4 regions of the Pseudomonas sp. GW456-12-1-14-TSB6 genome follow, and region 3 is predicted to be linked to each of the others. Evidence: predicted binding sites of a transcription regulator. Region 3 holds the regulator's gene; each other region holds the start of a gene.
What was found. The regulator FliA, encoded in region 3, starts transcription of late flagellar genes. The targets are predictions, from matches to a motif close to CTAAAGTTTNNNNNNNNNNNGCCGNTAA.
Positions count from the first base shown of each region.

Region 1 (7,930 bases), on a different contig from region 3:
CGGTGGACGGTATGGACGAAGTCCGCGCGGCGGTAGCGGGTTTCACCGCCGAAGCCATGAGCCCGTTGTGCGCCGTTCCCGCCGAACAGATCCGCCAACTGGCCCGGGACTTCGCCGCCGCGCCAAGCGCTGTTTGTTATGGCCGGATGGGTGTTTCCACTCAGGCCTTCGGCACGCTGTGCCATTGGGTCGTGCAGTTGATCAATCTGGTCACCGGCAACCTCGACCGCGTCGGCGGTGCCTTGTGCACCGAGCCTGCGGTGGATCTGGTGGCGTCGACTTCGGGCGGGCACTTCAATAAATGGCAGAGCCGCGTGTCCGGGCGTCCTGAATACGGCGGCGAGTTGCCGGTCTCGGCGCTGGCCGAAGAGATGCTCACCGAAGGCGAGGGGCAGATTCGCGCGTTGATCACCGTGGCCGGTAACCCGGTGTTGTCCACGCCCAATGGCCGGCAGCTGGAGCAGGCGCTGGACGGGCTGGAGTTCATGGTCAGCGTCGACCTGTACATCAACGAAACCACGCGCTATGCCGACCTGATCCTGCCGTCGACCTCGGCGCTGGAAAACGATCACTACGACACCACCTTCAACCTGTTCGCGGTGCGCAACGTCAGCCGTTTCAATCGGGCGATCCTCGCCAAACCCGAGGGGGCACTGCACGACTGGGAGATCTTCGTCGGCCTGGCCAAGGCCTTTGCCGCGAAGACCGGCAAGGAGCTGAAACCGACGATGCCGCCGGCGAAGATGATCGATATGGGATTGCGCATGGGCGCCTATGGCGATGCGTCCGAGTACAAATTGTCGCTGGCGACGCTGTTCGATCATCCACATGGCGTTGATCTGGGAGCACTGAAGCCCAACCTGACACCGCGATTGAAGACCGTCAATCAACGAGTTCAGGCGGCGCCGCCGGAAATCCTCGCCGACCTGGCGCGCTTCGCCGCGTTGCAGGCGCCGGCCGCCGATGAGCTGTTGATGATTGGTCGCCGTCATGTACGCAGCAACAATTCCTGGATGCACAATTATCATCGACTGGTGAAGGGCAAGCCGCGTCATCAGTTGCTGATGAACCCGGCCGATCTCGCCAGTCGCGGGCTCAGTGACGGGCAGCTTGTGCGGGTCAGTTCGCGGGTCGGGCAGATCGAGGTCGAGGTGCTGGGCAGTGCCGACATGATGAAAGGCGTGGTCAGCCTGCCGCACGGATGGGGCCACGCCCGTCCGGGTGTGCAGATGGCGATTGCCAGCGGCCAACCCGGCTCCAGCGCCAATGACCTGACCGATGAATGCCAGCTCGACGAGCTGTCAGGCAATGCGGCGCTCAATGGCGTGCCGGTGACGGTGGCGGCGGCTTGAGCATGTCTGTCGGGGAGACCGAGCAGGGCGCTCGGGATTCCGTTACAATGCGCCACCGTGCCGACCCATGAGTCGGAAAGTTCAGCCGAGGTGCTCCATGGATATCATCGAAACGATTAAAGAGCAGATTGCCAACAACACCATTCTGCTTTACATGAAAGGCTCGCCCAATGCCCCGCAGTGTGGCTTCTCCGCGAAAGCTGCGCAGGCAGTGATGGGCTGTGGCGAGAAGTTCGCCTACGTCGACATCCTGCAGAACCCGGAAATCCGCGCCAACCTGCCGAAGTACGCCAACTGGCCGACTTTCCCGCAGCTGTGGGTAGCCGGTGAACTGGTCGGCGGCAGCGACATCATGGCTGAAATGTTCGCCAACGGTGAGCTGCAGACTCTGGTCAAGGAAGCATCCGCCAAGGCTGCTGCGGCCAAGTCCGAAGCCTGATTGGCTTCTGCCCGGATTTCGGCGAGTCTGAAGTCCGGGCAATAAAAAGCCCCGCCTCTCGTAAGAGGGCGGGGCTTTTTAGTGTCTCGAGTTTAGCGCTGGCTGATTACTCGTCTTCGCCCATCTGCGATTGCAGATAGTTCTCAAGACCGACTTTATCGATCAGGCCCAGTTGGGTTTCCAGCCAGTCGATGTGTTCCTCTTCGGATTCGAGGATGTCTTCGAGCAGTTCGCGGCTGCCGAAGTCACCGACGGATTCGCAGTGGGCGATGGCGGCCTTGAGGTCGGCATGGCCGGTCTTCTCGATACGCAGGTCGCACTCCAGCATTTCCTTGGTGTGCTCGCCGATGTGCAGCTTGCCCAGATCCTGCACGTTCGGCAGGCCTTCAAGGAACAGGATGCGCTTGATCAGCTTGTCCGCGTGCTTCATCTCGTCGATGGATTCGTGGTACTCGTGTTTGCCGAGCTTGTTCAGGCCCCAATCTTCATACATGCGTGCATGCAGGAAGTACTGATTGATCGCGACCAGCTCATTGGCAAGGATCTTGTTGAGATGCTGGATGACTGTTACGTCGCCTTTCATGATGGGAGTCCTGCCCTAAGTAACGGTATATAAGGCAGAGTTTGAGCTTGGTATTTATAAGTGTCAAACCTAAGTTATTGAATAATAAATGAAAATTAATCGGAATAAGAATGTTTGTGTTCCGCGTCTAGACGCTAAGCGGTTGATTTTCAGGCATAAAAAAACCGGACATAAGTCCGGTTCTTCAAATTCGGGATAATTACGCGGCGGTAAATTCTGCCGGGTAGGGGATCGCAGCCTGGGCGGTTTGCAGCTTGGTCAGGGTTTCGCGAACCACTTCCTTCGCCAGGCACGCGCATTTGCCGCATTGGCTGGCGACGCCGGTGGCCTGACGGACTTCTTTATAGCTGCAGCAACCTTCATAGATCGCTTCGCGGATTTGTCCGTCGGTGACGCCAGTGCAGAGGCAAACATACATAAGTGAGAACCGTCGCTGGTTGTGACTCAATTGCGATGGATCTTAATGTTAACGAGAATGATTGTCAAAGTGCTTTCCGAAGGGTTTTCATCGCCAACGGCTGTGACTGACGAACGGTGGTACATGGCTGAATGCCAGCCGGGATTTCGCGAAAAACCTTTAAGGACAGTCGAAAAACGCAGTGTATGATGGTCGGCCCTTGCGAAGGGGGTTCGTGTCACAGGGCTGTCGCCTGAGGGTGGCAGGCTGGCCCGAACCCTGAACTTCAAGTTTCTACACCAGGAGATATCAATGAGCGTACTCGTAGGCAAACAAGCCCCTGACTTCACCGTCCCGGCCGTACTCGGCAATGGCGAGATCGTTGACAGCTTCACCCTGTCCTCGGCCATCAAAGGCAAATACGGCCTGGTGTTCTTCTACCCGCTGGACTTCACCTTCGTCTGCCCGTCCGAGCTGATTGCTCTGGACAACCGCATGGCCGACTTCAAGGCTCGCAACGTTGAAGTGATTGCCGTGTCGATCGACTCGCACTTCACCCACAACGCCTGGCGCAACACCCCGGTCAACAATGGCGGCATCGGTCAGGTGAAATACACCATGGCTGCCGACATGAAGCACGACATCGCCAAGGCCTACGACGTTGAGTCCGAAGGCGGCGTGGCTTTCCGTGGCGCGTTCCTGATCGACGACAAAGGCGTTGTCCGCTCGCAGATCGTCAATGACCTGCCGCTGGGCCGTAACATGGAAGAGCTGATCCGTCTGGTTGACGCGCTGCAATTCCACGAAGAGCACGGCGAAGTCTGCCCTGCCAACTGGAAAAAAGGCGACAAAGGCATGAACGCTTCGCCAGAAGGCGTTGCGGCTTACCTGACCGAGAACGCTGCTGCCCTGTAAGGCGCAACGTCGAGGTACAAAAAAACCGGCTCTTGAGCCGGTTTTTTCATGTGCGGGATTCAACCCGGCGACCCTCAGTCGTCGAAGTCTTCCCAGCCGCCCATCTGTTTCCAGCGGTTGACGATGCCGCAGAACAGCTCGGCCGTCTTCTCGGTGTCGTAACGCGCCGAATGCGCTTCACGGCCGTCGAAGTCGATGTCGGCGGCCTGACAGGCCTTGGCCAATACGGTTTGACCGTAGGCCAGGCCGGCGAGGGTCGCGGTGTCGAAGCTGGAGAACGGGTGGAACGGATTGCGCTTCATGTCCAGCCGCGCGACGGCCGCGTTGAGGAAACCGAGGTCGAAGCTGCTGTTGTGGCCGACCAGAATCGCCCGTTTGCAGCCGTTGGCCTTCAAGGCCTTGCGCACGCCACGGAAGATGTCGGTCAGGGCCGTTTCTTCGCTGACGGCCATGCGCAACGGGTGATCGAGCTTGATCCCGGTGAACTCCAGTGCCGCCGCTTCAACGTTGGCGCCTTCGAACGGCTCGACGCGGAAGAAGTAGGTGTGATCCGGGTAGACAAAACCCTTTTCATCCATGGCGATGGTGGTCGCGGCAATCTCCAGCAGAGCGTCGGTGGCCGAGTTGAAGCCACCGGTTTCTACGTCGACGACAACCGGCAGGTAGCCGCGAAAGCGTGCTGCCATTGGATGGCGCGAACCGCCGCCACCTTGACCGTCCAGTTCGTCGTCGAAATGGTCTTCACTCACGCGTGTTCCTCCAGCAGGCGCCAGCGCAGTTTTTCACCGGCGCGCAGCGGGATAACGGTCAGCTCGCCGAAAGGCAGGCTGGTCGGGGCGGTCCATTCGTCACGAACCAGGGTGATGCGATCGGTGTTCGCCGGCAGGCCATAGAAACGCGGGCCGTTGAGGCTGGCGAAGGCTTCGAGCTTGTCCAGCGCATTGCGCTGTTCGAAGGCTTCGGCATACAGCTCGATGGCGGCGTACGCGGTGTAGCAGCCGGCGCAGCCGCAGGCGGCTTCCTTGGCGTGCTGGGCGTGCGGTGCCGAGTCGGTACCGAGGAAGAACTTCGCGCTGCCGCTGGTGGCGGCGTCGAGCAGGGCTTCCTGGTGCGTATTGCGCTTGAGGATCGGCAGGCAATAGAAGTGCGGCCGAATCCCGCCCACCAGCATGTGGTTGCGGTTGTAGAGCAGGTGATGCGCGGTGATGGTCGCGCCGACGTTGGCCGAAGCCTCGTTGACGAACTGCACGGCATCGCCGGTGGTGATGTGTTCGAACACCACTTTCAGCGTCGGGAAACGCTCGACCACGCGGCGCATGTGCTCGTCGATGAAGATTTTTTCGCGGTCGAACACGTCGACGTCGCCACGGGTGACTTCACCGTGGATCAACAGCGGCATGCCGACTTCGGCCATGGCTTCCAGCGCCGGGAAAATCTTGTCGATGCTGGTGACCCCGGAATCGGAGTTGGTGGTGGCGCCGGCCGGGTACAGCTTGGCGGCGTGCACGAAACCGCTGGCCTTGGCCTCACGGATTTCTTCGGGCTGGGTGCGGTCGGTGAGGTACAGCACCATCAGCGGCTCGAAACGACTGCCAGCCGGGCGGGCAGCGAGAATCCGCTGGCGATAGCCGTCGGCTTCAGCGGCGTTGCGCACCGGAGGTACCAGGTTGGGCATGATGATGGCGCGACCAAAGGTGCGCGCGACATCCGCAACGGTATTGGTCAACACGGCACCATCGCGAAGATGAATGTGCCAGTCGTCGGGACGCAGCAGGGTCAGGCGGTCGGACATGAGGGGATTCCAGGCGGGTCAAACTGAGGCGAATGCTACCGGAAAAGACTCTTGCAGGCACTCGCTATCAAGTTTTGCGACGAGCGTCCGATATCCCATAGGTATGCCGTAAAGATGTATGTCTCGGTCTTTTTCGTTGTAGAAGCCAATGGAGCCTCCCGTGCGCCAGCGATATTTAGCCTTGCTCAGTGTGTTTGCCAGCCTTCCCGCGATGGCACTGACCTACCAGACCCGTCTGGAGAACATTGAGTGGACGGTCGAGGGCGACAAGTTCGAGTGCCGTCTGACGCAGCCGATCACCGACTTCGGCTCGGGGCAATTCGTGCGCAAGGCCGGCGAGCAGGCGACCTTTCGCCTGAACGCCTACAACGCCATGCTTGGCGGCGGTTCGGCGACCTTGCTGGCGGCGGCTGCGCCGTGGCAGCCGGGTCGTGGCGATATCAATCTGGGCACGGTTCGACTGGGCAGCGGCAACGTGCTGTTCAACAGTTCTCAATCCCAGGCCGGGCAACTGATCAGCGGTTTGATGGACGGTCGCAGCCCCGTGGTGCGCCGGGCCTCGGGCGATGGTCGGGTATCTGAAGTGCGCCTGCTGCCGGTCAAGTTCAGCAAGGCTTTTAATGACTACCAGACCTGCGTGGCGAAACTGCTCCCGCAGAATTTCGATCAGGTCAAACAATCGCAGATCGGCTTCCCCGGCGAAGGCATCGAACTGGACGCCGCCGCCAAGGCCAAGTTGCAAGTGATGCTCGAGTACATGAAGGCCGATCCGACGGTCAATCACATCGAACTCGATGGCCACTCCGATAACAGCGGCAATCGCCTGACCAATCGTGAATTGTCGCGCCGCCGTGCGCTGGCCGTGGTTGATTTCTTCAAGGCCAATGGCGTTCAGGAATCGCAGATCACCGTGCGTTTCCATGGTGAGCGCTACCCGTTGGTGCCGAACACCAATGCCGCCAACCGGGCCAAGAACCGCCGGGTCAACGTGCACCTGGCGCGAGTGGCACCGACCACTGCTCCGGCGCCCCAGGCCAGCACGCCTGCCAACACGGCGGCGACTTCCTGACCTTCCGGTCATCGTCGCCCTCTCGACAGATTCTGTCGCTTTGTCGTCTTAAGCTGTCGCGCCTCTGTAAATTATCGCGTTTGAGCGGTAGACTCCTCGGCTTTCCGTAGAACCCCGTGGAGTGATGGCATGGCGGACGTAAACAAGGTCGTTCTGGCGTATTCCGGCGGCCTGGACACTTCGGTGATCCTCAAGTGGCTGCAGGATACTTATAACTGTGAAGTCGTGACCTTCACCGCTGACCTGGGTCAGGGCGAAGAGGTCGAGCCGGCTCGCGCCAAGGCGCAGGCCATGGGCGTCAAAGAAATCTACATCGACGACCTGCGCGAAGAATTCGTGCGTGACTTCGTGTTCCCGATGTTCCGCGCCAACACCGTTTACGAAGGCGAGTACCTGCTGGGTACTTCCATCGCGCGTCCGCTGATCGCCAAGCGTCTGATCGAAATCGCCAACGAAACCGGCGCCGACGCCATTTCCCACGGCGCCACCGGCAAAGGCAACGACCAGGTGCGTTTCGAACTGGGTGCCTATGCACTCAAGCCAGGCGTGAAAGTAATTGCTCCATGGCGCGAGTGGGACCTGCTGTCCCGCGAGAAGCTGATGGACTACGCCGAGAAGCACGCGATCCCGATCGAGCGTCACGGCAAGAAGAAATCCCCGTACTCGATGGACGCCAACCTGCTGCACATCTCCTATGAAGGCGGCGTGCTGGAAGACACCTGGACCGAGCACGAAGAAGACATGTGGCGCTGGACCGTCTCCCCGGAGAAGGCTCCCGACACCCCGCAATACCTGGAACTGACCTACCGCAACGGCGACATCGTCGCGCTGGACGGCGTCGAAATGACCCCGGCCACCGTACTGGCGACCCTGAACAAGATCGGTGGCGAGCACGGCATCGGCCGTCTCGACATCGTCGAGAACCGTTACGTCGGCATGAAGTCCCGTGGCTGCTACGAAACCCCGGGCGGCACCATCATGCTGCGCGCTCACCGCGCCATCGAATCGATCACCCTGGACCGCGAAGTCGCTCACCTCAAAGACGAGCTGATGCCGAAATACGCCAGCCTGATCTACACCGGCTACTGGTGGAGCCCTGAGCGTCTGATGTTGCAACAGATGATCGACGCTTCCCAGGTCAACGTGAACGGCGTTGTGCGCCTCAAGCTGTACAAGGGCAACGTGATCGTGACCGGTCGCAAGTCCGACGATTCGCTGTTCGACGCCAACATTGCGACCTTCGAAGAAGATGGCGGCGCCTACAACCAGGCCGATGCGGCGGGCTTCATCAAGCTCAACGCATTGCGCATGCGCATCGCAGCCAACAAGGGCCGCAAGCTGTTCTGAGTCATTCGGTCCGGATGTGAAACAAAGGCCTTGTCG
Region 1 is NZ_JBWKZE010000032.1:36,169-44,098, forward strand. It holds gene AC07Y2_RS24065 (molybdopterin oxidoreductase family protein) at 1-1,352, shown strand, start outside; gene grxD (Grx4 family monothiol glutaredoxin) at 1,450-1,791, shown strand; gene bfr (bacterioferritin) at 1,898-2,374, opposite strand; gene AC07Y2_RS24080 (bacterioferritin-associated ferredoxin) at 2,574-2,792, opposite strand; gene AC07Y2_RS24085 (peroxiredoxin) at 3,084-3,686, shown strand; gene rnt (ribonuclease T) at 3,761-4,435, opposite strand; gene pyrC (dihydroorotase) at 4,432-5,478, opposite strand; gene AC07Y2_RS24100 (flagellar protein MotY) at 5,639-6,547, shown strand; gene AC07Y2_RS24105 (argininosuccinate synthase) at 6,677-7,894, shown strand.
Region 1: a site for FliA is predicted at 5,545-5,572, ahead of AC07Y2_RS24100 (flagellar protein MotY). Genes of this name have one in related genera too.

Region 2 (7,930 bases), on a different contig from region 3:
CCGTCGGCCACGATCATCCAGCCATCGAGCCGGCGCATCTGATGCAAGCCATGCTTGAACAACAGGGTGGTTCGATCAAACCCCTGTTGATGCAGGTGGGCTTCGACGTCAACAGCTTGCGTAAAGAGCTGACCAAAGAGCTCGATCAATTACCGAAAATCCAGAACCCGACCGGCGACGTCAACATGTCGCAGGATCTGGCGCGTCTGCTCAATCAGGCCGACCGTCTGGCCCAGCAGAAGGGCGACCAGTTCATTTCCAGCGAGCTGGTGCTGCTCGCCGCGATGGACGAGAACAGCAAGCTCGGCAAGTTGCTGCTCGGCCAAGGCGTGAGCAAGAAAGCGCTGGAGAATGCGATCAACAACCTGCGCGGTGGCGAGGCGGTCAATGACGCCAACCACGAAGAGTCGCGTCAGGCACTGGATAAGTACACCGTCGACCTGACCAAGCGCGCCGAAGAAGGCAAGCTTGACCCGGTGATCGGCCGTGACGATGAAATCCGTCGCACCATTCAGGTCTTGCAACGCCGCACCAAGAACAACCCGGTGCTGATCGGCGAACCTGGCGTGGGTAAAACCGCGATTGCCGAAGGGCTGGCCCAGCGCATCATCAACGGCGAAGTGCCGGATGGCCTGCGTGGCAAACGCCTGCTGTCCCTCGATATGGGTGCGCTGATTGCCGGCGCCAAGTATCGCGGTGAGTTCGAAGAGCGACTGAAAGCGCTGCTCAACGAGCTGTCGAAGCAGGAAGGGCAGATCATTCTGTTCATCGACGAACTGCACACCATGGTCGGCGCCGGCAAGGGCGAAGGCTCGATGGACGCCGGCAACATGCTTAAACCGGCCCTGGCCCGTGGTGAGCTGCATTGCGTCGGCGCGACCACGCTCAACGAGTACCGCCAATATATAGAGAAGGACGCGGCCCTCGAGCGGCGCTTCCAGAAAGTGCTGGTGGACGAGCCGAGCGAAGAAGACACCATCGCGATCCTGCGTGGCCTCAAGGAGCGTTACGAGGTTCACCACAAGGTGGCGATCACCGACGGCGCAATCATCGCGGCGGCCAAGCTCAGCCATCGCTACATCACTGACCGGCAGCTGCCGGACAAGGCGATCGATCTGATCGACGAGGCGGCCAGCCGCATCCGCATGGAGATCGACTCCAAGCCGGAAGTGCTGGATCGTCTTGAGCGGCGCCTGATTCAACTGAAGGTGGAATCTCAGGCACTGAAGAAAGAAAGTGACGACGCGGCGAAGAAACGTCTGGAGAAACTCCAGGAAGAAATCGATCGCCACGAACGTGAGTACTCGGATCTGGAAGAAATCTGGAACTCGGAAAAAGCCGAGGTGCAGGGTTCTGCGCAGATTCAGCAGAAGATCGAACAGTCCCGTCAGGAGCTGGAAGCCGCGCGCCGTAAAGGCGACCTGAACCGCATGGCCGAGTTGCAGTACGGGGTGATCCCGGATCTGGAACGCAGCCTGCAAATGGTCGACCAGCACGGCAAAAGCGAAAACCAGTTGCTGCGCAGCAAGGTGACCGAAGAGGAAATCGCCGAAGTCGTTTCGAAGTGGACCGGCATTCCGGTGTCGAAAATGCTCGAAGGCGAGCGCGACAAGCTGATGAAGATGGAAAGCCTGTTGCATCAGCGCGTGATCGGTCAGGACGAAGCGGTGGTGGCGGTAGCCAACGCGGTGCGGCGTTCCCGGGCCGGGTTGTCCGACCCGAATCGTCCGAGCGGCTCGTTCATGTTCCTCGGCCCGACCGGTGTCGGTAAAACCGAGCTGTGCAAGGCGCTGGCCGAGTTCCTCTTCGACACTGAAGAGGCGATGGTGCGGATCGATATGTCCGAGTTCATGGAGAAACATTCCGTGGCGCGGCTGATCGGTGCACCACCGGGCTACGTCGGCTATGAAGAGGGCGGTTACCTGACCGAAGCGGTACGGCGCAAGCCTTACTCGGTGATCCTGCTGGACGAAGTCGAGAAGGCGCACCCGGACGTGTTCAACATCCTGCTGCAAGTGCTGGAGGATGGCCGTCTGACCGACAGTCATGGCCGCACGGTGGACTTCCGCAATACCGTGATCGTCATGACCTCCAACCTCGGTTCGATGCAGATCCAGGAACTGGTCGGTGATCGTGAAGCACAACGGGCAGCGGTGTTGGATGCGATTTCCACCCACTTCCGTCCGGAGTTCATCAACCGGGTCGACGAAGTGGTGATCTTCGAGCCATTGGCGCGGGATCAGATCGCCGGCATTACCGAGATCCAGCTGGGTCGTCTGCGCAGCCGTCTGGCCGAGCGCGAGCTGAAGCTGGAACTGAGCCCGGAAGCGATGGACAAGCTGATTGCCGTCGGCTACGACCCGGTCTATGGCGCACGGCCGCTGAAGCGGGCGATCCAGCGCTGGATCGAGAACCCGCTGGCACAGTTGATTCTGTCGGGACGTTTCCTGCCGGGCGAGACCGCGACCGGCGTCGTGGAGAACGACGAGATCACGTTCAACTGACGCCCGACGGTGGTGTCGTCATCAAGGCCTCGCAATGCGAGGCCTTTTTTTTCGCCAGGCTGTTGAACTCAAAGGAAAAGGCTTGTAAAGTGCGCCCCGCAGTCAGTCACCAACAGGGTTTCAGCTCACTGGGCAGAAATCTGAAATAAGTTGCAAATCATTAACTTGAAAGCAATTTAGGGGGTTGACAGAGGTGTTCTAGGTTGTAGAATAGCGCGCCTCAGGCACACGAACGCAGCGATGCGAAAACGATGTCGAGAAGCTGCAAGTTTCACCGTAGTAAATTGAAATGTGTAGTTCCGTGATAGCTCAGTCGGTAGAGCAAATGACTGTTAATCATTGGGTCCCAGGTTCGAGTCCTGGTCACGGAGCCAATTTCAAACCGGGGTATAGCGCAGTCCGGTAGCGCGCCTGCTTTGGGAGCAGGATGTCAGGAGTTCGAATCCCCTTACCCCGACCATTTTTGGGTCGTTAGCTCAGTTGGTAGAGCAGTTGGCTTTTAACCAATTGGTCGTAGGTTCGAATCCCACACGACCCACCATTTTTGAAACCAGGTAACACTGGGATCGAATCTTAAGATCAGAGGCCAAAAGCGCTGATCGAAGAAGGCGATCTTTGAAAGGTCGCCTTTTTTTTACCGGGGTATAGCGCAGTCCGGTAGCGCGCCTGCTTTGGGAGCAGGATGTCGGGAGTTCGAATCCCCCTACCCCGACCATATTAAAAATCCTCGTATCGAAAGATACGGGGATTTTTTTTGCCCGGCGGAAATGTTTCATTCAAGTCGTCATACAACTTGCCGATAGCCCGCTAACGAAAGGGGCCTGCCGCATCAAACGCCCCTGAACTCTGCCAATACAAGAAAAAGGGCGTTCGTCATGTTGCTTCGTCAGTTGAATATTGCTCCCCGCGCCGCTCTTGGCTTTGCCCTGATCGCGTTACTGGTGGCGTTGCTCGGGGTGTTCGCGCTGGGGCAGATGTCGAGCATCCGCGACAGTGAAGTGGCAGTGGAGACCCAGTGGTTGCCGAGCATTCGTGGCGGCGACGAAATTCGCGAGATCATGCTGCGCATCCGCACCATCTCCCTGCGCATGGCGCTGGATCAGGATCCGGCCAACATCGCCACGTACCGCAGCCAAATGGACACCCGGGACAAAGAGTTGAGCGAGAAAATCGCCGCCTATGATCGACTGGTAACCACCCCGGAAGGTCAGCAGTTGTATGAACAGTTCAAGAAAACCTTCGCCGCCTACCGCACCGGGATCGCCCAGTCGTTCACCCTCGCCGAGCAGGGCAAGCGCGACGAGCTGACCAAGCTGCTGCTGGTCGACATGAAAACCGTGGTCGACGGCTCCGGCAAACAACTCAACGACCTGGCGGATCTGTTCGCCCGCCAGGTCGCCGCCGAAAGCCAGAACTCTGCGGCCCACTACGAAACCTCGCGCACCATCGTGACCCTGTTCATCGCTCTGGCGGCGCTGGCCACCGTGGCTCTGGCCATGTTGCTCACCCGCAGCATCGTCCGCCCCCTGAGCGCCGCTGTCGACGCTGCTGAGCACGTCGCCAGAGGCGATCTGACCCGCCCGATCGAAACTCACGGCAACGATGAGGTCAGCCGGCTGCTCAAGGCGTTGGCAACCATGCAGCAGAACCTGCGCGAAACCCTGCAGGGCATCAGCGGCTCGGCCACGCAACTGGCGACTGCTTCCGACGAACTGAGCGCGGTCACCCACGACAGCACGCAAGGGCTGCAACAGCAGAACAATGAAATCGAACAGGCCGCCACGGCCGTCAACGAGATGACCACCGCGGTCGAGGAAGTCGCCCGCAATGCGGTGTCGACGTCCGACGCCACCCGCCAGTCCAGTGAGTCGGCACAGTTGGGCCAGGAGCGGGTCAGCGAAACTGCCGACGCCATCAACGCCCTGGCCAGCGAAGTCGAGCACACTGGTGAGCTGGTGCAATCGCTGGCCAACCAGTCGCAAGACATCGGCAAGGTGCTGGACGTGATCCGGGCGATCGCCGAACAGACCAACCTGCTGGCGCTCAACGCCGCCATCGAAGCCGCGCGGGCCGGGGAGAGCGGGCGCGGGTTTGCCGTGGTCGCCGATGAAGTCCGGGCGCTGGCTTATCGCACGCAGCAATCGACCCAGGAAATCGAGCAGATGGTGCAGGGCATGCGCAGCGGTTCGAGCCTGGCGCTGGAGTCGATGCAGGCCAGTGCCTCGCGCGCTGCCACCACACTGGTGCTGGCCGAGCGGGCCGGTGAAGCGTTGCAGACGATCACGGCGTCGGTACACGAAATCCACGAGCGCAACCTGGTGATCGCCAGCGCCGCCGAAGAGCAGGCGCAAGTGGCGCGGGAAGTGGATCGCAACCTGGTGAACATTCGCGACCTGTCGGTGCGGTCGGCGGCTGGCGCCGATCAAACCAACGCGTCGAGCCATGAACTGTCGCAACTGGCCAATGCCCTGCAGGGCATGGTGCGACGCTTCCAGCTGTAATCATGCAGGCGTGAAAAAGCCGCGCTTCTCGTCAGAGAAAGCGCGGCTTTGTTTTGTCGAGCGTCTGAAAAATCAGGCACCGTCCTGGTCTTTCAGGTGTTCGAACAGGCCTTTGGGCATTTTCTTGCCGTTGGCTTCGAAGTTGGCTTTGACGTTGTTGTACGCCTCTTGCTCGTCGATGAAACCGTCGTGGTTGGTGTCGATCTTGTCGAAGTCGGACTTCGGCGCGACCTTCAGGAACTCGGCGCGTGAGACCTTGCCGTCGCCATCGGTGTCGGTCTTGGCCATCGACGCATCGCCGCATTTGCCTTCACCGCATTTGCCTTCCGGGGTTTTCACCGAGGTCTCGGCCGAAGCGACCATGTAGCCCTGGGCCAGCGGTTGCGCGGCAAACACCGAGCCGGACAGCATCAGGCCGCCGGCCAGTACGGCACCGACCAGGCCAAGGGAGTTTTTGCCGATTTTCGCAGTACGGGACATTGCATTCTCCTTCGGTTGCACAGCGCAACCACACGTTAAGGGCGATCAAGCCGGAGCAGGTGTGCTCGGGTGTGGCCATTAAGCGGTGGCGGTGTATCGCGTCTGTGTCCGGGAGCGGGGCGTTTGTAAGCGAAGGTGGGGAAAGCGGGGGGCAGATACAGTAGAAAACAAAACACCGTGAGGGCGAGCCCGCCCCCACGGTGTTTTACATCAGTGCAGCTTCAGGCGTGGCTCGGTGCCGCGTCCGATCTTGCTGCCGAGCATCAGCATCGCTGTGCGGAACGGCCCGTACAGCGCCATCTGGTGCATGCGGTACAGCGACACGTAAAACATCCGCGCCAGCCAGCCTTCGAGCATCACGCTGCCGGTCAGGTTACCCATCAAGTTACCCACAGCCGAAAAACGCGACAGCGAAATCAGCGAGCCGTAGTCGGTGTACTTGTACTCCGGCAGGGTCTTGCCTTCGATCCGCAGTTTCAGCGATTTGGCCAGCAGCGACGCCTGTTGGTGCGCAGCCTGGGCCCGTGGTGGAACGTTGCGATCGGAGCCCGGTTGCGGGCACGCGGCGCAGTCACCGAAGGCGAAGATGTTTTCGTCGCGGGTGGTCTGCAGCGTCGGCAGCACTTGCAGCTGATTGATGCGGTTGGTTTCCAGGCCATCGATGTCCTTGAGGAAACCCGGTGCGCGGATCCCGGCAGCCCAGACTTTCAGGCTCGCCTTGATCTCGTTGCCATCGGCGGTGATCAGGCTGTCAGCGGTGACCTGGCTGACCGAGGCGTTGGTCATCACGTTGACCCCGAGTTTCTCCAGGGTCTTGTGCACCGGCCCGCTGATGCGCTCCGGCAGGGCTGGCAGTACCCGTGGCCCGGCTTCGATCAGGGTGATGTGCATGTTCTCCGGTTTGATCCGATCAAGACCGTAGGCGGCCAGTTCATGGGCGGCGTTGTGTAGTTCTGCCGCCAGTTCGACGCCCGTGGCGCCCGCACCGACAATGGCCACGCTAATCTGCTGGATCGCATCGGTCTGCCCGGCGTGGGCGCGCAGATAGTGATTGAGCAGTTGCTGGTGAAAACGCTCGGCCTGCTTGCGGGTGTCGAGGAACAGGCAGTGCTGCGCGGCGCCCTGGGTGCCGAAATCGTTGGTGGTGCTGCCGACCGCGATCACCAGCGAGTCATAGGGCACTTCCCGCGCCGGGACCAGCTCAACGCCGTTTTCGTCGTAGGTGGCGGCCAGCTGGATCTTCTTCTGCTCACGATCGAGCCCGCTCATGCGCCCCAGCTGGAACTCGAAGTGGTTCCATTTGGCCTGGGCGACATAGTTGAGTTCGTCTTCGGAAGAGTTCAGCGATCCGGCGGCCACTTCGTGCAGCAGCGGTTTCCAGATGTGCGTGAGGTTCGCGTCGACCAGCATGATGCTGGCGGTGCCGCGTTTGCCCAGAGTCTTACCCAGACGGGTAGCCAACTCCAGACCGCCGGCGCCGCCGCCGACAATGACAATACGATGGGACATAGGGATAGCTCGCAAGGTTTTTAAAGGAAATCGGTACGGCTACCCGAGCGAGCGCGATGCAGCTCATAGCGTCAGGTAACTGATAAATCGGCTCAACAGGCCCAGACCAATGGTCACTGCCAGCACCAGCACCAGGAGCATCCACGGCCGGAATGGCCGGCGCTCGACACGGTGTTGGGACAACTGCAGGTACTCTTCGACATGCTTCTGGTCTTCGGGGTTCAGGCGGCTGGTCATAAAGGCCTCGTCAGGTAGACGTTACTGAATGAGAACACGCTACAGCGGTTTTCAACCGGGATTGAACGCAGCATAGCCACTGTCCGGGACCGGTTCGACAGACACACTGTCCCCGAGGCGAATGATCCCGCTTTGTAACACTCGCGCAGTGATTCCGCCATGCCCGCGCACGGCCTGGAACGTGCCCGGGCCGAGGTTGTTCTGCAGGCGCGCGCACGGCTGACACCAGCCCGTGGTTTCGAAAATCGCCTGACCAATGCGAAAGCGCCGCCCCTTGAGGCTGAACAGGTTGATCCCGCTGATAACGAGATTGCGCCGCAGATCTTCAGGCCTGACCGGATGCTCGTGGGGACGGCCCATCAATGCACTGATCACGGCCAGGTGTTCGAACTGAATCAGCGTGACCTGTCGGGCGTTACGTACTCCGGGGCGGGCATGATCCCCGGTCAGTCCCGCTTCAAGGCGTGCTTCTACGGCGTCGAGCTCGATCATCGGTCCACGAGATTCAGGACGCACGCCAATCCAGCGTACGCGGCCGCTCTGCGGGACCTCGGCGATCAATTGTTGAAGCGGCGTCACAGGCTGATCCCTACATCGAACACGATGCTGCGCCCCAGATTGCCGCGCAGAAAATCCGGGGCATCGGGATGGGCGAACAGCACCCGGGCGAACGTAGGTCCGACCAGCGACAGCGAACGC
Region 2 is NZ_JBWKZE010000003.1:47,627-55,556, reverse strand. It holds gene clpB (ATP-dependent chaperone ClpB) at 1-2,504, shown strand, start outside; tRNA gene AC07Y2_RS03370 (tRNA-Asn) at 2,803-2,878, shown strand; tRNA gene AC07Y2_RS03365 (tRNA-Pro) at 2,888-2,964, shown strand; tRNA gene AC07Y2_RS03360 (tRNA-Lys) at 2,970-3,045, shown strand; tRNA gene AC07Y2_RS03355 (tRNA-Pro) at 3,143-3,219, shown strand; gene AC07Y2_RS03350 (methyl-accepting chemotaxis protein) at 3,380-5,005, shown strand; gene AC07Y2_RS03345 (HvfA family oxazolone/thioamide-modified RiPP metallophore) at 5,078-5,485, opposite strand; gene AC07Y2_RS03340 (NAD(P)/FAD-dependent oxidoreductase) at 5,696-6,994, opposite strand; gene AC07Y2_RS03335 (DUF3094 domain-containing protein) at 7,058-7,231, opposite strand; gene AC07Y2_RS03330 (MOSC domain-containing protein) at 7,283-7,810, opposite strand; gene AC07Y2_RS03325 (DUF1780 domain-containing protein) at 7,807-7,930, opposite strand, start outside.
Region 2: a site for FliA is predicted at 3,280-3,307, ahead of AC07Y2_RS03350 (methyl-accepting chemotaxis protein). Genes of this name have one in related genera too.

Region 3 (7,930 bases):
CCTTGGCAAAAGTTGGAAGGCTTCTTGCAGTAGCCGCCCTGCGCCTGCTTCGGGCGTCAAAAGTTTGCTTTAAAGGAACGGGGAAAACCGGTGGATCGCTCTCAGTTATTCAACACTGCTCGCTCGAATGTTGCCGACCTCAGTCGAGGCAATCTGGGTGTGCCGCTGTTGCTGCTGGTCATGCTGGCGATGATGATGTTGCCGGTGCCGCCGTTCCTGCTCGACGTGTTCTTCACCTTCAACATTGCCCTGTCGATCGTCGTGCTGCTGGTCTGCGTGTACGCCTTGCGGCCGCTGGATTTTGCGGTGTTCCCGACGATCCTGCTGGTGGCGACGCTGTTGCGACTGGCGCTGAACGTGGCGTCGACGCGGGTGGTGATGCTCCACGGTCAGGACGGCCACGCTGCTGCCGGTAAGGTGATTCAGGCCTTCGGTGAGGTGGTGATCGGCGGTAACTACGTGGTCGGTATCGTGGTTTTCGCGATCCTGATGATCATCAACTTCGTCGTGGTAACCAAAGGTGCCGGGCGGATTTCCGAGGTGAGCGCGCGTTTCACCCTCGATGCGATGCCCGGCAAGCAAATGGCGATCGACGCCGACCTCAACGCCGGTCTGATCGATCAGGCGCAGGCCAAGGCCCGTCGTCAGGAAGTGGCCCAGGAGGCCGAGTTCTACGGTTCGATGGACGGTGCCAGCAAGTTTGTGCGCGGTGACGCCATCGCCGGTTTGCTGATTCTGTTCATCAACCTGATCGGCGGCATGGCCGTCGGTATCTTCCAGCACAACATGACTTTCGCTGACGCGGGCAAGGTTTACGCCTTGCTGACCATCGGTGACGGTTTAGTGGCGCAATTGCCATCACTGTTGTTATCTACAGCGGCGGCGATCATGGTGACCCGTGCTTCCGGCTCGGAAGACATGGGCAAGCAGATCAATCGCCAGATGTTCGCCTCGCCCAAAGCGCTGGCGGTGGCGGCCGGTCTGATGGCGGTCATGGGCCTGGTGCCGGGCATGCCGCACTTTTCGTTCCTGACCATGGCTGCACTGGCGGCCGGTGGCGCTTACCTGTTCTGGAAGAAGCAGAACGTGGCCAAGGTCATCGCGCTGGAAGAGGTCAAGCGTCAACAGGAACTGCTGCCGTCGCCGGCCCGCGCCATGGAAACCAAGGAGCTGGGCTGGGATGACGTGACCCCGATCGACATGATCGGCCTGGAAGTCGGCTACCGCCTGATTCCGCTGGTGGACCGCAATCAGGGCGGGCAATTGCTGGCGCGGATCAAGGGCGTGCGCAAGAAGCTCTCGCAGGATCTGGGCTTCCTGATGCCGACCGTGCACATCCGCGACAACCTCGATCTGGCGCCGAGCGCCTATCGCCTGACCCTGATGGGCGTGATCCTGGCCGAAGCCGAGATCTACCCGGATCGCGAACTGGCGATCAACCCGGGTCAGGTCTACGGCTCGCTCAACGGCATTACCGCCAAAGATCCGGCTTTCGGCCTGGAGGCGGTGTGGATCGAAGTCAGCCAGCGCGCCCAGGCGCAATCGCTCGGTTACACCGTGGTCGATGCCAGCACCGTGGTTGCGACCCACTTGAACCAGATTCTGTACAAGCACTCCAGTGAACTGATCGGCCACGAAGAAGTGCAGCAATTGATGCAATTGCTGGCCAAGAGCTCGCCGAAACTGGCAGAAGAGCTGGTGCCGGGTGTGGTCACGCTGTCGCAGTTGCTCAAAGTATTGCAGGCGTTGCTGGCCGAACACGTGCCGGTGCGCGATATCCGCAGCATTGCCGAAGCCATCGCCAACAATGCCGCCAAGAGTCAAGATACCGCCGCTTTGGTGGCCGCTGTGCGGGTCGGCGTATCCCGCGCCATCGTCCAAAGCATTGTAGGGACTGAGTCGGAGCTGCCAGTTATCACGCTGGAGCCAAGGTTGGAACAAATATTGCTCAATAGTCTGCAGAAGGCAGGACAAGGCTCGGAAGAGGGCGTTCTGCTGGAGCCGAGCATGGCCGAGAAGCTGCAGCGTTCGCTGATCGAAGCGGCGCAGCGCCAGGAAATGCAAGGTCAGCCGGTGATCCTGTTGGTAGCAGGCCCGGTTCGCGCGATGCTCTCGCGCTTTGGTCGCCTGGCAGTTCCCGGACTGCATGTGCTGGCCTACCAGGAAATTCCGGACAACAAGCAAGTGACCATCGTTGCGACAGTAGGGCCCAACGGCTGAGGTAGTGGTTTATGCAAGTTAAGCGTTTTTTCGCCGCCGATATGCGTCAGGCCATGAAGCTGGTTCGAGATGAGCTGGGCGCTGATGCCGCCATCATTGGCAACCGCCGCATTGCCGGCGGCGTCGAGCTGACGGCGGCGCTCGATTACAAACTGTCGGCGCTGGCCCCGCGTGTTCCGAACATGGAGCTCGAGGATGAACTGCGCAAGACCCAGTCGCGCATCGTCACCGCCCAGGCCGAACTGAGCCTGCGTGGCGAAGCCGACGGCAACACCAATCGCCAGCTGTTCGCCGGGCTGCCGTTGACGGCCGGCCTGCCGCTGACCGCTGCCGAACCGCTGACCGAACCGACCTACGAAGCTCCGGCCCGTCCGGCACCGGCGCCTGCAGCGGTTTCCGCTGGCGTTGATCCGCGTGCTCTGGACTCGATGCGTTTCGAGCTCAACAGCCTGCGCGAACTGATGGAAGTGCAACTCGGCACCCTGGCCTGGAACCAGCTGCAAGGCAGCCGTCCGGCTCAGGCCAATCTGTACCGTCGTCTGCAACGCATCGGTTTGTCCGGCCCGCTGTCCCGTGATCTGCTGTCGATGATCACCGAGATCGACGAACCCCGTCAGGCCTGGCGCATGCTGCTGGCGCACTTGGCGCGGATGATCGCCGTGCCGGAAGTCGAGCCGCTGGAAGAGGGTGGGGTGATTGCCATGGTCGGTCCTGCCGGCATGGGCAAAACCACTACCCTGGCCAAACTGGCCGCCCGTTACGTGCTCAAGTACGGCGCGCAGAACATCGCGCTGGTGAGCATGGACAGTTTCCGTATCGGCGCGCAGGAGCAGCTCAAGACTCTGGGTCGCATCCTCAATGTGTCGGTGACCCACGTCGATCCGGGCCAGTCCCTGGTGCAGGCGCTGGATCCACTGCTGCGCAAACGCGTGGTGCTGATCGATACCGCCGGCCTGCAAGCCAGCGATCCGGCGCTGCGCATGCAGCTGGAAAGTCTGGCCGGTCGTGGCATTCGGTCGAAAAATTATCTGGTGCTGGCAACCACCAGCCAGAAACAGGTTCTAACCGCCGCGTATCACAGTTACAAGCGTTGCGGGCTCGCCGGCTGCATCCTGACTAAACTGGATGAGACGGCCAGCCTTGGCGAAGTGCTGAGCCTGGCGATCAGTCACGAACTGCCGGTCGCCTACCTGACCGATGGGCCGCGTATTCCGGATGATCTGCATCTGCCGCGCCGTCATCAACTGGTCAGCCGCGCCGTCAGTGTGCAAATGCAGGAAGAACCCAGCGAAGAAGCCATGGCTGACATGTTCGCTGATATCTACCACAGTCCGACCAAGCAGGTTGGCTGAGGTAATGAACCGTTTTTGTACCTACATCGATGGTCTGCCATGCATTGTTCCGGTTGTGAACGCGCAGCCAGTAATGTGGCCTCCGTCTATGCAAGACAAGGTAAAGAAATAACATGGGCAGCATGCATCCCGTACAGGTGATCGCGGTGACCGGCGGCAAAGGTGGCGTCGGCAAGACTAATGTGTCAGTGAACTTGTCCCTGGCGCTGGCAGAGCTTGGCCGTCGGGTCATGCTGCTGGACGCCGACCTGGGGCTGGCGAACGTCGACGTTCTGCTGGGCCTGACCCCCAAACGCACCCTGGCCGACGTGATCGAAGGCCGCTGCGAGCTGCGCGACGTGCTGTTGCAGGGCCCCGGCGGGATCCGCATCGTGCCGGCCGCTTCCGGCACCCAGAGCATGGTTCACCTGAGCCCGGCCCAGCATGCCGGCCTGATTCAGGCGTTCAGCGACATCGGCGACAACCTCGACGTACTGGTGATCGACACCGCTGCGGGTATTGGTGACTCGGTAGTCAGTTTCGTGCGCGCAGCCCAGGAAGTGTTGCTGGTGGTCTGCGACGAGCCGACCTCGATCACCGACGCCTACGCGCTGATCAAACTGCTGAACCGCGACTACGGCATGAACCGCTTCCGCGTCCTGGCCAACATGGCCCAGAGCCCGCAGGAAGGTCGCAATCTGTTCGCCAAGTTGACCAAGGTCACGGATCGCTTCCTGGACGTCGCCCTACAATACGTCGGCGCAGTGCCCTACGACGAAAGCGTGCGCAAGGCGGTGCAGAAGCAGCGTGCGGTCTATGAAGCCTTTCCGCGTTCCAAGTGCGCGCTGGCGTTCAAGGCGATCGCACAGAAGGTCGACACCTGGCCGCTGCCCGCCAACCCGCGCGGCCACCTCGAATTTTTCGTCGAGCGCCTCGTGCAGCAAACGGCAGGACCTGTGCTATGACCGCCAGCGGTATGAACCTTTACAAAAAGTCGGCGCGTGACGCGCAGTACGAGCTGATCGAGCGTTACGCGCCACTGGTCAAACGCATCGCCTACCACTTGCTGGCGCGATTGCCGGCCAGTGTGCAGGTCGAAGACCTGATCCAGGCCGGGATGATCGGCCTGCTCGAAGTCTCGACCAAATACGACGCCAGCAAGGGCGCCAGTTTTGAAACGTACGCGGGCATCCGGATCCGTGGTGCGATGCTCGATGAAGTCCGAAAAGGGGACTGGGCGCCACGCTCGGTTCACCGCAACACCCGTATGGTCAGCGACGCGATTCGCTCGATTGAAGCTAAAACCGGCCGTGACGCTAAAGATCACGAAGTTGCGGCCGAACTCCAATTGAGTCTCGACGATTACTACGGGATTTTGAACGACACCCTGGGCAGCCGGCTGTTCAGTTTCGACGACCTGTTGCAGGACGGCGAACACGAAGGGCTGCACGAGGATGGCGCCAGTGCTCATCTGGAGCCGTCGCGCGATCTGGAAGACGAACGTTTCCAGGCCGCGCTGGCGGACGCGATTGCCAATTTGCCGGAGCGTGAGCGACTGGTGTTGGCGCTGTACTACGACGAAGAGCTGAACCTCAAGGAGATCGGTGAAGTCCTTGGCGTCAGTGAATCGCGGGTCAGCCAGTTACACAGCCAGTGCGCGGCCCGCTTGCGGGGGCGTTTGGGGGAGTGGCGAGCGCGCTGAAGGCAGTGTGGGGACACTGCGAACGAGGCTGGTGCGGTGGTGAACGGCACCGGTCTCGATCTGTTGTGCTCCAGACAGTCATCGAGTGTTTTGCCGGATTGATTGAAATGGCGCGTCCAGGTGCTGGGCGCGTTTAAGACTGCTTGGAGGTCGAATTGAACAAAGACATGAAAATCCTCATCGTTGATGACTTCTCAACGATGCGGCGGATCATCAAGAACCTGTTGCGTGATCTGGGGTTCACCAACACCGTTGAAGCCGACGATGGCACCACTGCCATTCCGGTGCTCAACAGCGGCAGCATCGACTTTCTGGTGACCGACTGGAACATGCCCGGCATGACCGGTATCGACCTGCTGCGCCACGTGCGTGCCGATGAAAAGCTCAAGCACCTGCCGGTGCTGATGGTGACCGCTGAAGCCAAGCGCGAGCAGATCATCGAAGCGGCCCAGGCCGGCGTGAACGGCTATGTGGTCAAACCTTTCACGGCCCAGGCGTTGAAAGAAAAAATCGAGAAGATTTTCGAACGCATCGGCTGATGAACGCGCGGGGGAGCTATGGAGCATAACGAATCTTCACAGGGCGATTTTGAGTCGACCCTGAAAAAACACGCGGTCGAACTGGTCGAAAGCCTTGAAAAAGGCAAGTTCGGCGACGCGGTGCAACTGATCCATGAGCTCAATCAGACCCGTGACCGTGGCCTGTACCAGGAAGTGGGCAAGCTCACGCGTGAACTGCACAGTGCGATCGTCAATTTCCAGATCGATCCGCACATGCCGCAGGCTGAGGAAGTGTCGCAAATTACCGACGCTACCGAGCGCCTGGGCTACGTGGTCAAACTGACCGAAGCTGCCGCCAACCGCACCATGGATCTGGTGGAAAGCGCGACCCCTGTGGTCAATGGCCTGGCTGACGAAGCCCAGGCCTTGAGCGCCGATTGGGGCCGTTTCATGCGTCGTGAGGTCGGGGCTGAAGAGTTCCGCGAACTGGCGCGCCGGGTCGACGGTTTTCTGGCACGCAGCAGCGCGGACAACCGCGCGGTGTCGAGCAATCTGAATGACATTCTGCTCGCCCAGGATTACCAGGACCTCACCGGCCAGGTGATCAAGCGCGTGACCCAATTGGTCACCGAAGTCGAAAGCAACCTGCTCAAGCTCGTGCTCATGGCCAGCCAGGTGGACCGCTTTGCGGGCATCGAACATGACCGTGCGGCGATGCTTGCTGAAAAAGATCCACAAAAACATCTCTCGCAGGGTGAAGGTCCGCAGATTCATGCCGATAAACGAGAAGACGTTGTGTCCGGTCAGGACGATGTGGACGATTTGCTATCCAGCCTTGGATTTTGAGTTTTTTTGGGTTTTTAGACCTGTAGGAGCACCCCATTAATGAGCTTCGGCGCCGATGAAGAGATCCTTCAGGATTTCCTGGTTGAGGCCGGCGAGATTCTTGAGCAACTGTCCGAACAACTGGTCGAGCTGGAAAGCCGCCCGGATGACGCAGATCTGCTCAACGCAATTTTTCGCGGTTTCCACACTGTAAAAGGGGGCGCCGGCTTCCTTCAGCTCAACGAGCTGGTGGAGTGCTGTCACATCGCCGAAAACGTGTTCGACATCCTTCGCAAGGGTGAACGGCGCGTCGATGCAGAACTGATGGACGTGGTGCTCGAAGCGCTGGACGCGGTGAACAGCATGTTCAGCGAAGTCCGCGATCGCAGCCCGATCACCGCCGCCACCCCGGAACTGCTAGCCGCCCTGGCGCGTCTGGCCGAACCGCAATCGGCGGATGAAGCCCCGGCTTCGCCGGTTGCCGAGATGATCGAAGAACTGGTCGTCGAAGGTGATTCGGGTGACATCACCGATAACGAATTTGAACAGTTGCTGGACTCGCTGAACGCCGTCAAGGCCGAAGCCGAAGCCCCGGCGGCTGCCGCTGCACCTGCTTCCACCGAAGCGGCCAGCGATGAAATCACCGACGCCGAGTTCGAGTCGCTGCTCGACCAGTTGCATGGCAAAGGCCAGTTCGCGGCCGACGCCGTGGCTCCGGCTGCTGCTGCACCTGCTGCTCCGGCGGCGGGCGACAGCTCGGACATCACCGACGACGAATTCGAAGCCTTGCTCGATCAGTTGCACGGCAAGGGCAACTTTGCCGTTGATGCGCTGGAGTCGGCGATTGCTTCGGTCCCTGCAACGGCTGCTCCGGCAGCGGCTGCGGCCGGTAGCGATCTGATCAGCGATCACGAGTTCGAATCGCTGCTCGACGATCTGCATGGCAAAGGCAAGTTCACTGACGTCGCCACCGGTGCCGTCGTGACTGCCAGTAATTCTTCGGCTGTTGCAACACCTGCTGCGAAGGCCCCGGCCGCTGCGGCAAAACCTGCTGCAAAAGCACCTGAGCCGAAAGCCGAGCCGGCCAAGCCTGCCGCCGCTGCTGCACCGGCTCCGGCTCGTGCACCGGCGACGCCGCCACCGGAAAAACCGGCGAGCGAAGCCGAGACCACCGTACGTGTGGACACTGCACGTCTCGACGAAATCATGAACATGGTCGGCGAACTGGTGCTGGTACGTAACCGTCTGGTGCGTCTGGGCCTGAACAGCGGCGACGAGTCGATGCAGAAGGCCGTGTCGAACCTCGACGTGGTCACCGCCGACTTGCAGACCGCCGTCATGAAGACCCGGAT
Region 3 is NZ_JBWKZE010000038.1:1,663-9,592, forward strand. It holds gene flhA (flagellar biosynthesis protein FlhA) at 91-2,220, shown strand; gene flhF (flagellar biosynthesis GTPase FlhF) at 2,232-3,572, shown strand; gene fleN (flagellar synthesis regulator FleN) at 3,686-4,516, shown strand; gene fliA (RNA polymerase sigma factor FliA) at 4,513-5,253, shown strand; gene AC07Y2_RS25590 (chemotaxis response regulator CheY) at 5,421-5,792, shown strand; gene AC07Y2_RS25595 (protein phosphatase CheZ) at 5,811-6,599, shown strand; gene AC07Y2_RS25600 (chemotaxis protein CheA) at 6,639-7,930, shown strand, end outside.

Region 4 (7,930 bases), on a different contig from region 3:
CAGTCGGAGACGGCATCGGAGCCATCCTGCATCGACTCGGTTTCACGGTTCGGACTGGAGACCGAGCCGGAGTCGAGGTGGTCGCGACCGATCACGATCGGCGCCGACAGCTCGCCGCTGCGCACCATTTCGTTGAACGCCAGACCGAGCTTGGCGCGCAGGCCCAGGCCGACCCAGCAGATACGCGCCGGCAGACCCTGGAAGCTGATGCGCTCACGCGCCATGTCCAGCCAGTTGTGCAGGTGGGCGTCGTCCGGGATCAGTTCTTTGACTTTGGCGTCGGTCTTGTAGATGTCCTGCGGATCACCCGACAGTGCAGCCCAGCGGAACGGGCCGATGCCACGGCAGAACAGCGGACGGATGTAGGCCGGTACGAAGCCTGGGAAATCGAATGCGTTTTCGACGCCTTCTTCCTGAGCCATCTGACGGATGTTGTTGCCGTAGTCGAAGGTCGGCACGCCCATCTTCTGGAAGTCGAGCATGGCTTTGACGTGGACGGCCATCGATTGCTTGGCGGCCTTGACCACAGCGGCTGGCTCGGTCTTGGCGCGGGCGCGGTATTCGTCCCAGGTCCAGCCGGCCGGCAGGTAACCGTTGAGCGGGTCGTGGGCGCTGGTCTGGTCGGTGACCATGTCCGGGCGCACGCCGCGCTTGACCAGTTCCGGAAGGATTTCAGCGGCGTTGCCGCACAGGGCGATGGAAACCGCCTTGCCTTCGGAGGTGTATTTGGCGATGCGGGCCAGCGCGTCGTCGAGGTCTTTGGCCTGCTCGTCGACGTAGCGGGTCTTGAGGCGGAAATCGATGCTGATCTGCTGGCATTCGATGTTCAGCGAGCAGGCACCGGCGAGGGTCGCGGCCAGTGGCTGGGCGCCGCCCATGCCGCCGAGGCCGGCGGTCAGCACCCATTTGCCGGTGAGGTTGTCGTTGTAGTGCTGGCGACCGGCTTCAACGAAGGTTTCGTAGGTGCCCTGGACGATGCCCTGGCTGCCGATGTAGATCCAGCTGCCGGCGGTCATCTGGCCGTACATGGCCAGGCCTTTGGCGTCGAGTTCGTTGAAGTGTTCCCAGGTTGCCCAGTGTGGCACCAGGTTGGAGTTGGCGATCAGTACGCGTGGGGCGTTGCTGTGGGTCTTGAACACGCCGACCGGCTTGCCCGATTGCACCAGCAGAGTTTCGTCTTCGTTGAGGTTGGTCAGGCTCTCGACGATCTTGTCGTAGCACTCCCAGTTACGCGCAGCGCGACCGATGCCACCGTAGACCACCAGTTCTTTCGGGTTCTCGGCGACTTCCGGGTCGAGGTTGTTCATCAGCATGCGCAGCGGCGCTTCGGTCAGCCAGCTCTTGGCGGTCAGCTTGTTGCCGCGGGCGGCGCGGATTTCGACGTCACGGAATTTAGTGCGGTTGTTGTCAGTCACGAAAAAGACTCCTCAGCGATCAATTCAAACCAACCCTGGCAGTGGGCAAGCAGCCTGTGCGCATCAGTGCGCGACAAGCGAATCAGTGGACGCTGCGGAGAGTCTCGTTCGACTCATACGCATACGTCTTTACTTGTACATACAAGCATATGCAATCAAGCGGCCAACTTGTTGGAGGGTCATTCAACAAAAATCCCGGACAGGGCTGGAGAGCGCCTGAATCAAGGGCTCTGGCGTCCATGAAATTTTTCGCGGGGTGGATAGAGGGTGGCGAGAGGTTGTTACGGAAACGTGGTTCTGCGCCACGCTGGGGCGTTCGGTAACAAGTTGGTGCGCATTTCGGGAACGTCGGGACGAAAAAAAACCGCTGCTTTAAAAGCAGCGGTTTTTGATCGTTCCCACGCTCTGCGTGGGAATGCATTCCGTGACGCTCTGCGTCACAAAGCGGACGCGGAGCGTCCATGGCGGCATTCCCACGCGGAGCGTGGGAACGATCAGAAGGGAGGATCAGCGCGGGGACAGCTCGATCACGCAGCAGCCGGCATTGACGGCAATCTCGGTCAGCCCGGTATTACCGTCCAGTTGCAGGCAGTCATGGCGGCCGAGTTGCGACGCACTGTCACCGACCGTGACCTCCAGCAGTTCGCTGATGCTGAAGACCAGCACGGTGCTCGCCGAACTGAAAAACCGCTGTTCGCCGTCCAGCCATTGCAGGCGTGCGCTGTAACGCTGGGGCGAGTAGATCAGGTTGAAGTCGCGGATTGCGCCACCGAGCAAGGTGCAGGACACCTGGCTCTCGCCGCTGAAGGCAAACGGGTCGAGGGGTAACAACGGCCGGGTATCGTCGCCGTCGACACAAAGGGTCATGCCGTCACCCTGCAACACCGTGATGACCCGCTGGTAACCGGCGAAGGTCGAAAAGCCGCCGGATTCGGCGATGTCGGCAATCGACAGGCGCCAGCCAAAACCGTCGAGGCCGGCGCCGGCGTCACGGGTGATTTCCTCGGTGCTGCCGCCGCCGTTTTTCCACGGCATGCGCGGGTAGCCTTCGGCGCGTAATACCTTCAACTCTTTCATTTATGAAACCGACCTTCCAGACGATGACGAGAACCGGGGTGAATCAGGCGTGCCGCCGTCACCGGCTGACGACCCGACCAGGTACGACGACGGATCAACAGGCACGGCTCGCCTTTTTCGATCTGCAGCAATTTGCATTCGGACGCTTCGGCGAGGATCGCTTCGACCACGTGCTCGCCTTCGGTCAGCGGCGCGACCTGGTTCAGATAGGCGTAAGGCGTTTGCAGGGTGAAGTCCTGCTTGAGGTATTCCGGGGCGACCAGCGCGTTGACGAAGCGGTCTTCGATCTGCACCGGAATGTCGTTTTCGTAATGCACGATCAGCGAGTGAAAGACCTTCTGTCCTTCGCGCATGTCCAGCGCCAGCGCGCGTTCGGAACCGGCAGCCTCTTCTTCCAGAGTGATTACCTGACAGGTGTGGCGATGGCCACGGGAGGCGATTTCGTCGGCGATGTTGTGCACTTCGAACAGCGCGGACTGGCTCTTCGGTTCAGCAACGAAAGTGCCGACGCCTTGCATGCGCACCAGCAGACCGTCGGCGGTCATTTCCCGCAGTGCGCGGTTGATAGTCATGCGGCTGAAACCCAGCTGGCTGACCAGCTCGCTTTCCGACGGCACGCGGTAATGGGGCGGCCAGTTACCGCTGTCGATCTGCTGGGTGATCATCTGTTTGACGCGGGCGTACAAGGGCGCCGGACTGTCGCCCATGTTCGCGGCCAACGGGGAGACTGGAGGCGGAGTCGGCACGGTGGATCCCTGTTCATTGGTGAAAGTGGCTAGCTTGCCGGAGTTTACCGGGCAGGCAAACGTCTGTATATGTATATACAAATAACACACGATGGGGTGCTGAACCATGTCCGCCTTCTTTGCCGAACGCGCGCTGCTGCCTAACGGATGGGCCAACAATGTACGTCTCGAGGTCAGCGCCGATGGCGTTTTGACCCGAATCCAGGCCGATTCCACCGCAGATGGCGCCGAACGGTTGAGCGGTCCGCTGCTGCCGGGGATGCCGAATCTGCACTCCCACGCGTTCCAGCGAGCGATGGCGGGACTGGCGGAAGTGGCCGGCAATCCCAACGACAGTTTCTGGACCTGGCGCGATCTGATGTACCGGCTCGTCGGAAAAATCAGCCCCGACCAGCTCGGTGTGATCGCCCGTCAGCTGTACATCGAAATGCTCAAGGCCGGTTACACCTCGGTCGCCGAATTCCATTACGTCCACCACGATAACAACGGCCAGCCTTACGCCGACCCGGCCGAGCTGGCGTTACGCATCAGCCAGGCGGCCAGCTCGGCCGGCATCGGTCTGACGTTACTTCCCGTGCTCTACAGCCACAGCGGTTTCGGCGGCCAGACGCCGAACGAAGGCCAGCGCCGTTTCATCAACAGCACCGAAAGTTACCTGAAGCTGCAATCGCGTCTGCAACCGTTGCTGGCACAGCAAAAGGCGCAGTCGCTGGGCCTGTGCTTCCACTCGTTGCGCGCAGTCACGCCGCAGCAGATCAGCGAAGTACTGGCGGCCAGCGACCAGCAATGCCCGGTGCACATCCACATCGCCGAGCAGCAGAAGGAAGTCGATGACTGCCTGAGCTGGAGCGGTCGTCGCCCGCTGCAATGGCTGTACGAAAACACCGAAGTCGATCAGCGCTGGTGCCTGGTGCACGCGACCCACGCCAACCCGGAAGAAGTCACGCTGATGGCCAAGAGTCGCGCCATCGCCGGCCTGTGCCTGACCACCGAGGCCAACCTCGGCGACGGGATATTCCCGGCGGTGGATTTCCTCGCTCAGGGCGGGCGCATGGGGATCGGCTCCGACAGCCATGTGTCGTTGAGCGTGGTAGAGGAATTGCGTTGGCTGGAATACGGCCAGCGTCTGCGCGATCAGCGGCGCAATCGCTTGTATGGCGCGGATCAGCCGATGGTTGGCCGTACGCTGTATGACGCGGCGCTGGATGGAGGTGCTCAGGCGCTGGGCCAGCCGATCGGCGCGCTGGAAGTCGGCAAGCGTGCCGACTGGATTGTGCTCGATGGCAGCGATCCCTATCTGGCCACGGCCAGCGGTGACGGGATTCTCAATCGCTGGCTGTTTGCCGGTGGCGATCGTCAGGTGCGCGACGTGCTGGTCAACGGTCAGTGGGTCGTGCGCGAGGGGCGACATGCCGGGGAGGAGGACAGCAATCGCGCCTTCACCCAGGTCCTGCGAGAGCTTTTGGGCTGACACAAAACCTCTGTTACTGATCGTTCCCACGCTCTGCGTGGGAATGCAGCCCGGGACGCTCCGCGTCCCAAAAGCGGACGCAGAGCGTCCATTGAGGCATTCCCACGCGGAGCGTGGGAACGATCAGAACAGGAGAAGTCAGTTGGACGTTTTGGCCATCTGCTGATCCGACGCCCGCCAGATCAGACGCGTGGTGTCATAACCCTGCTGGCGCGCCTTGCTCAGCAGTTCCTCACGCACCACACCGTTGACGGTCGGCGTGCGGGACAACAGCCACAGGTAGCGACGACTCGGGTCGCCCACGAGGGCGGTCTTGTAGTCATCGCTGACGTACAGCACCCAGTATTGACCCTTCGCCACACCCGGAATCAGGCGCGAGAACCAGGTATCGAACTCGACCCACAGCTTGTCGGTCTTGCCCGGCACCTGTGGATAAGCCGTGCCTTTGACCTCTTCCCACTTCCAGTCTGCCGTCAGACAGCGGTTGTACACCGCGATATTGCCGTCGGGCTTGAGCGAGTAACGGGCTTCGGATTGCGCGCAATTGCGCTGGAAATACATCGGCAGACGCGCCAGCTCGTACCAGGTGCCCTGGTAACGCTTGAGATTGACACTGTTGACCGTCTTCGGCGCCAGCGGATCTTCACCGGACGTGGCGCAGCCAGCCAATACCAGGCCGGCAAAAAGGACAAGCAATAACCGCTTCATTGTTTTTCTCCCGTGGGCGCGAAGCCCCGGTTTACTTCAGGCCTTGGCCGGAAAACATCAGCACTTTGTCACCGGCGTACTGCACGCTGATAAAGCTGTTCTTGTCGCCCCAGGTGCAACTGGACATGCCCAACGCGCCCGAGCAATCGGTGGGCTTGCCGAGCAGCGTCTCGACTTCGGCCTTGGCCATGCCGGCCGAGAGCTTCGAATAGTTTTCCTGATTGACCTTGCTGCATGCGGCCAACAGCACGCAAAACGACAGAAGGGCGATAGATCGCAGCGACATGGTGTAACTCCTGGAGCGGAAGGGGGATGGCCTGGCGCCAACCAGAAGCTTAGAAGAGAAAACCCCTGTCTGGTTCCCTGGCAGACCGGCTATTTGTTCGCCCGCTCGTCCGGCATTCATCGGTAAATCAGACACTTTGTGGGGCTATTGAGCATTTCGTCGACTTTCACAAAAGCCGCCTAATCTTTGGCGCGCCACGGTCGAAATAAGAGCAGCGCAAAGCCCGATAGTGTGGCAAATTGCCGCCCTTTCTTGACCAGCCCCTTCGCGGTAGCTCTCTTAATGACCAGAAACATGAAATTCAGCCACAAGATCTTGTTGGCTGCCGCCCTTGTGGTGGCCGTTGCATTCGCCTGTTTCATTTTGTTCAACGACTATCGCCAGCGCGAAGCCCTGCAAAGCAGCACCGAAGCGTCGATGCAGGAACTGGGCAGCCTGACCACCAGCAACATCCAGACCTGGCTGGAAAGCCGCATCCAGTTGCTGCAATCCATGGCGCAACAGGTTGTCGCCGACGGCAACGCCCCGGCCAGCCTGAAACGCATCATCGACCTGCCCGCCTATACCGGCAATTTCCAGCTCTGCTACTTCGGCGGCGCCGACGGTGTGATGTTCTCGGTCCCGGCCGGCAACCGCGCACCGGATTACGACCCGCGCGCCCGTGGCTGGTACAAGGCCGCCAACGCTGCGCAACAGACCATCGTCACCGAACCGTACATCGCCGCCTCGTCGGGCAAACTGGTCATCACCGTCGCCACCCCGGTGCAGCGCCAGGGCCAGATGATCGGTGTGGCCGGCGCCGACATTGACCTGTCGAGCGTCAGTGCGATCATCAACTCGCTGAACTTCGGCGGCCACGGTCACGCGTTCATCGTCGGTGCCGACGGCAAGATCCTGATCCACCCGGACAGCAAGCTGGTGCTCAAGACCCTGGCCGAGGCCTACCCCAACGGCGCGCCGAAAGTCAGCCCGGGTCTGAAAGAAGTCGAGTTCGACGGCAAGACCCAACTGATCTCCTTCACCCGCGTCAACGGCGTGCCGTCGGCCGACTGGTACGTGGCGCTGGTGCTGGACAAGGACACCGCGTTCTCGATGCTCAGCGAATTCCGCACCTCGGCGCTGATCGCGATGGTCATTGCCGTAGTGATCATCATCGCCCTGCTCGGCATGCTGATCCGCGTCCTGATGCAGCCGCTGCTGACCATGGGCCGCGCCATGCACGATATCGCCGAAGGCGAAGGTGACCTGACCAAACGCCTGACCATCCACGGCGACGATGAATTCGGTGCGCTGGGGCTGTCGTTCAACCGTTTCGTCGAGCGCATCCACACTTCGATCCGCGAAGTGTCGTCGGCCACCGGGCAGGTCAACGAAGTCGCCCTGCGCGTGGTCGCGGCGTCGAACTCGTCGATGTTCAACTCCGACCAGCAGGCCTCGCGCACCAACAGCGTGGCCGCCGCGATCAACCAGCTCGGCGCCGCCGCCCAGGAAATCGCCCAGAACGCCGCCCTCGCCTCGCAACATTCCAGCGATGCGCGCAGCCTGGCCGAAGACGGCCAGCAGGTGGTGGATAAAACCATCCACGCCATGCAACAGCTGTCGGCGAAGATCAGCGACTCCTGCGGCAACATCGAAACCCTGAACAGCAACACCGTGAACATCGGGCAGATTCTGGAAGTGATCACCAGCATCTCCCAGCAGACCAACCTGCTGGCGCTCAACGCCGCGATCGAAGCGGCCCGTGCCGGTGAGGCCGGTCGCGGTTTCGCCGTGGTCGCCGACGAAGTCCGTAACCTGGCGCACCGCACCCAGGATTCGGCGCAGCAAGTGCAGAAGATGATCGAAGAACTGCAGGTCGGCGCACGTCAGGCGGTCGGCATCATGACCGAGAGCCAGCGCGAGAGCGAAAGCAGCGTCGGCATCGCCAACCAGGCCGGCGAACGCCTGGGCAGCGTGACCCAGCGCATCGGCGAGATCGACGGCATGAACCAGTCGGTGGCGACCGCGACGGAAGAGCAGACGGCGGTGGTCGAGTCGATCAACGTTGATATCAACGAGATCAACACGCTGAACCAGGAAGGTGTGGAGAACTTGCAGGCGACTTTGCGGGCTTGTGCGGATCTGGAGCAGCAGGCTGCGCGGTTGAAGCAGTTGGTTGGCAGCTTCCGAATCTAAGTCGTTCGAAGCCGTCTTCGCGCTTGAACCCGCGAAGACGGAACAACGCTAG
Region 4 is NZ_JBWKZE010000004.1:258,511-266,440, reverse strand. It holds gene hutU (urocanate hydratase) at 1-1,415, opposite strand, end outside; gene AC07Y2_RS05815 (HutD/Ves family protein) at 1,923-2,492, opposite strand; gene hutC (histidine utilization transcriptional repressor HutC) at 2,489-3,199, opposite strand; gene AC07Y2_RS05805 (formimidoylglutamate deiminase) at 3,345-4,709, shown strand; gene AC07Y2_RS05800 (lipocalin family protein) at 4,848-5,417, opposite strand; gene AC07Y2_RS05795 (hypothetical protein) at 5,449-5,703, opposite strand; gene AC07Y2_RS05790 (methyl-accepting chemotaxis protein) at 5,986-7,878, shown strand.
Region 4: a site for FliA is predicted at 5,883-5,910, ahead of AC07Y2_RS05790 (methyl-accepting chemotaxis protein). Genes of this name have one in related genera too.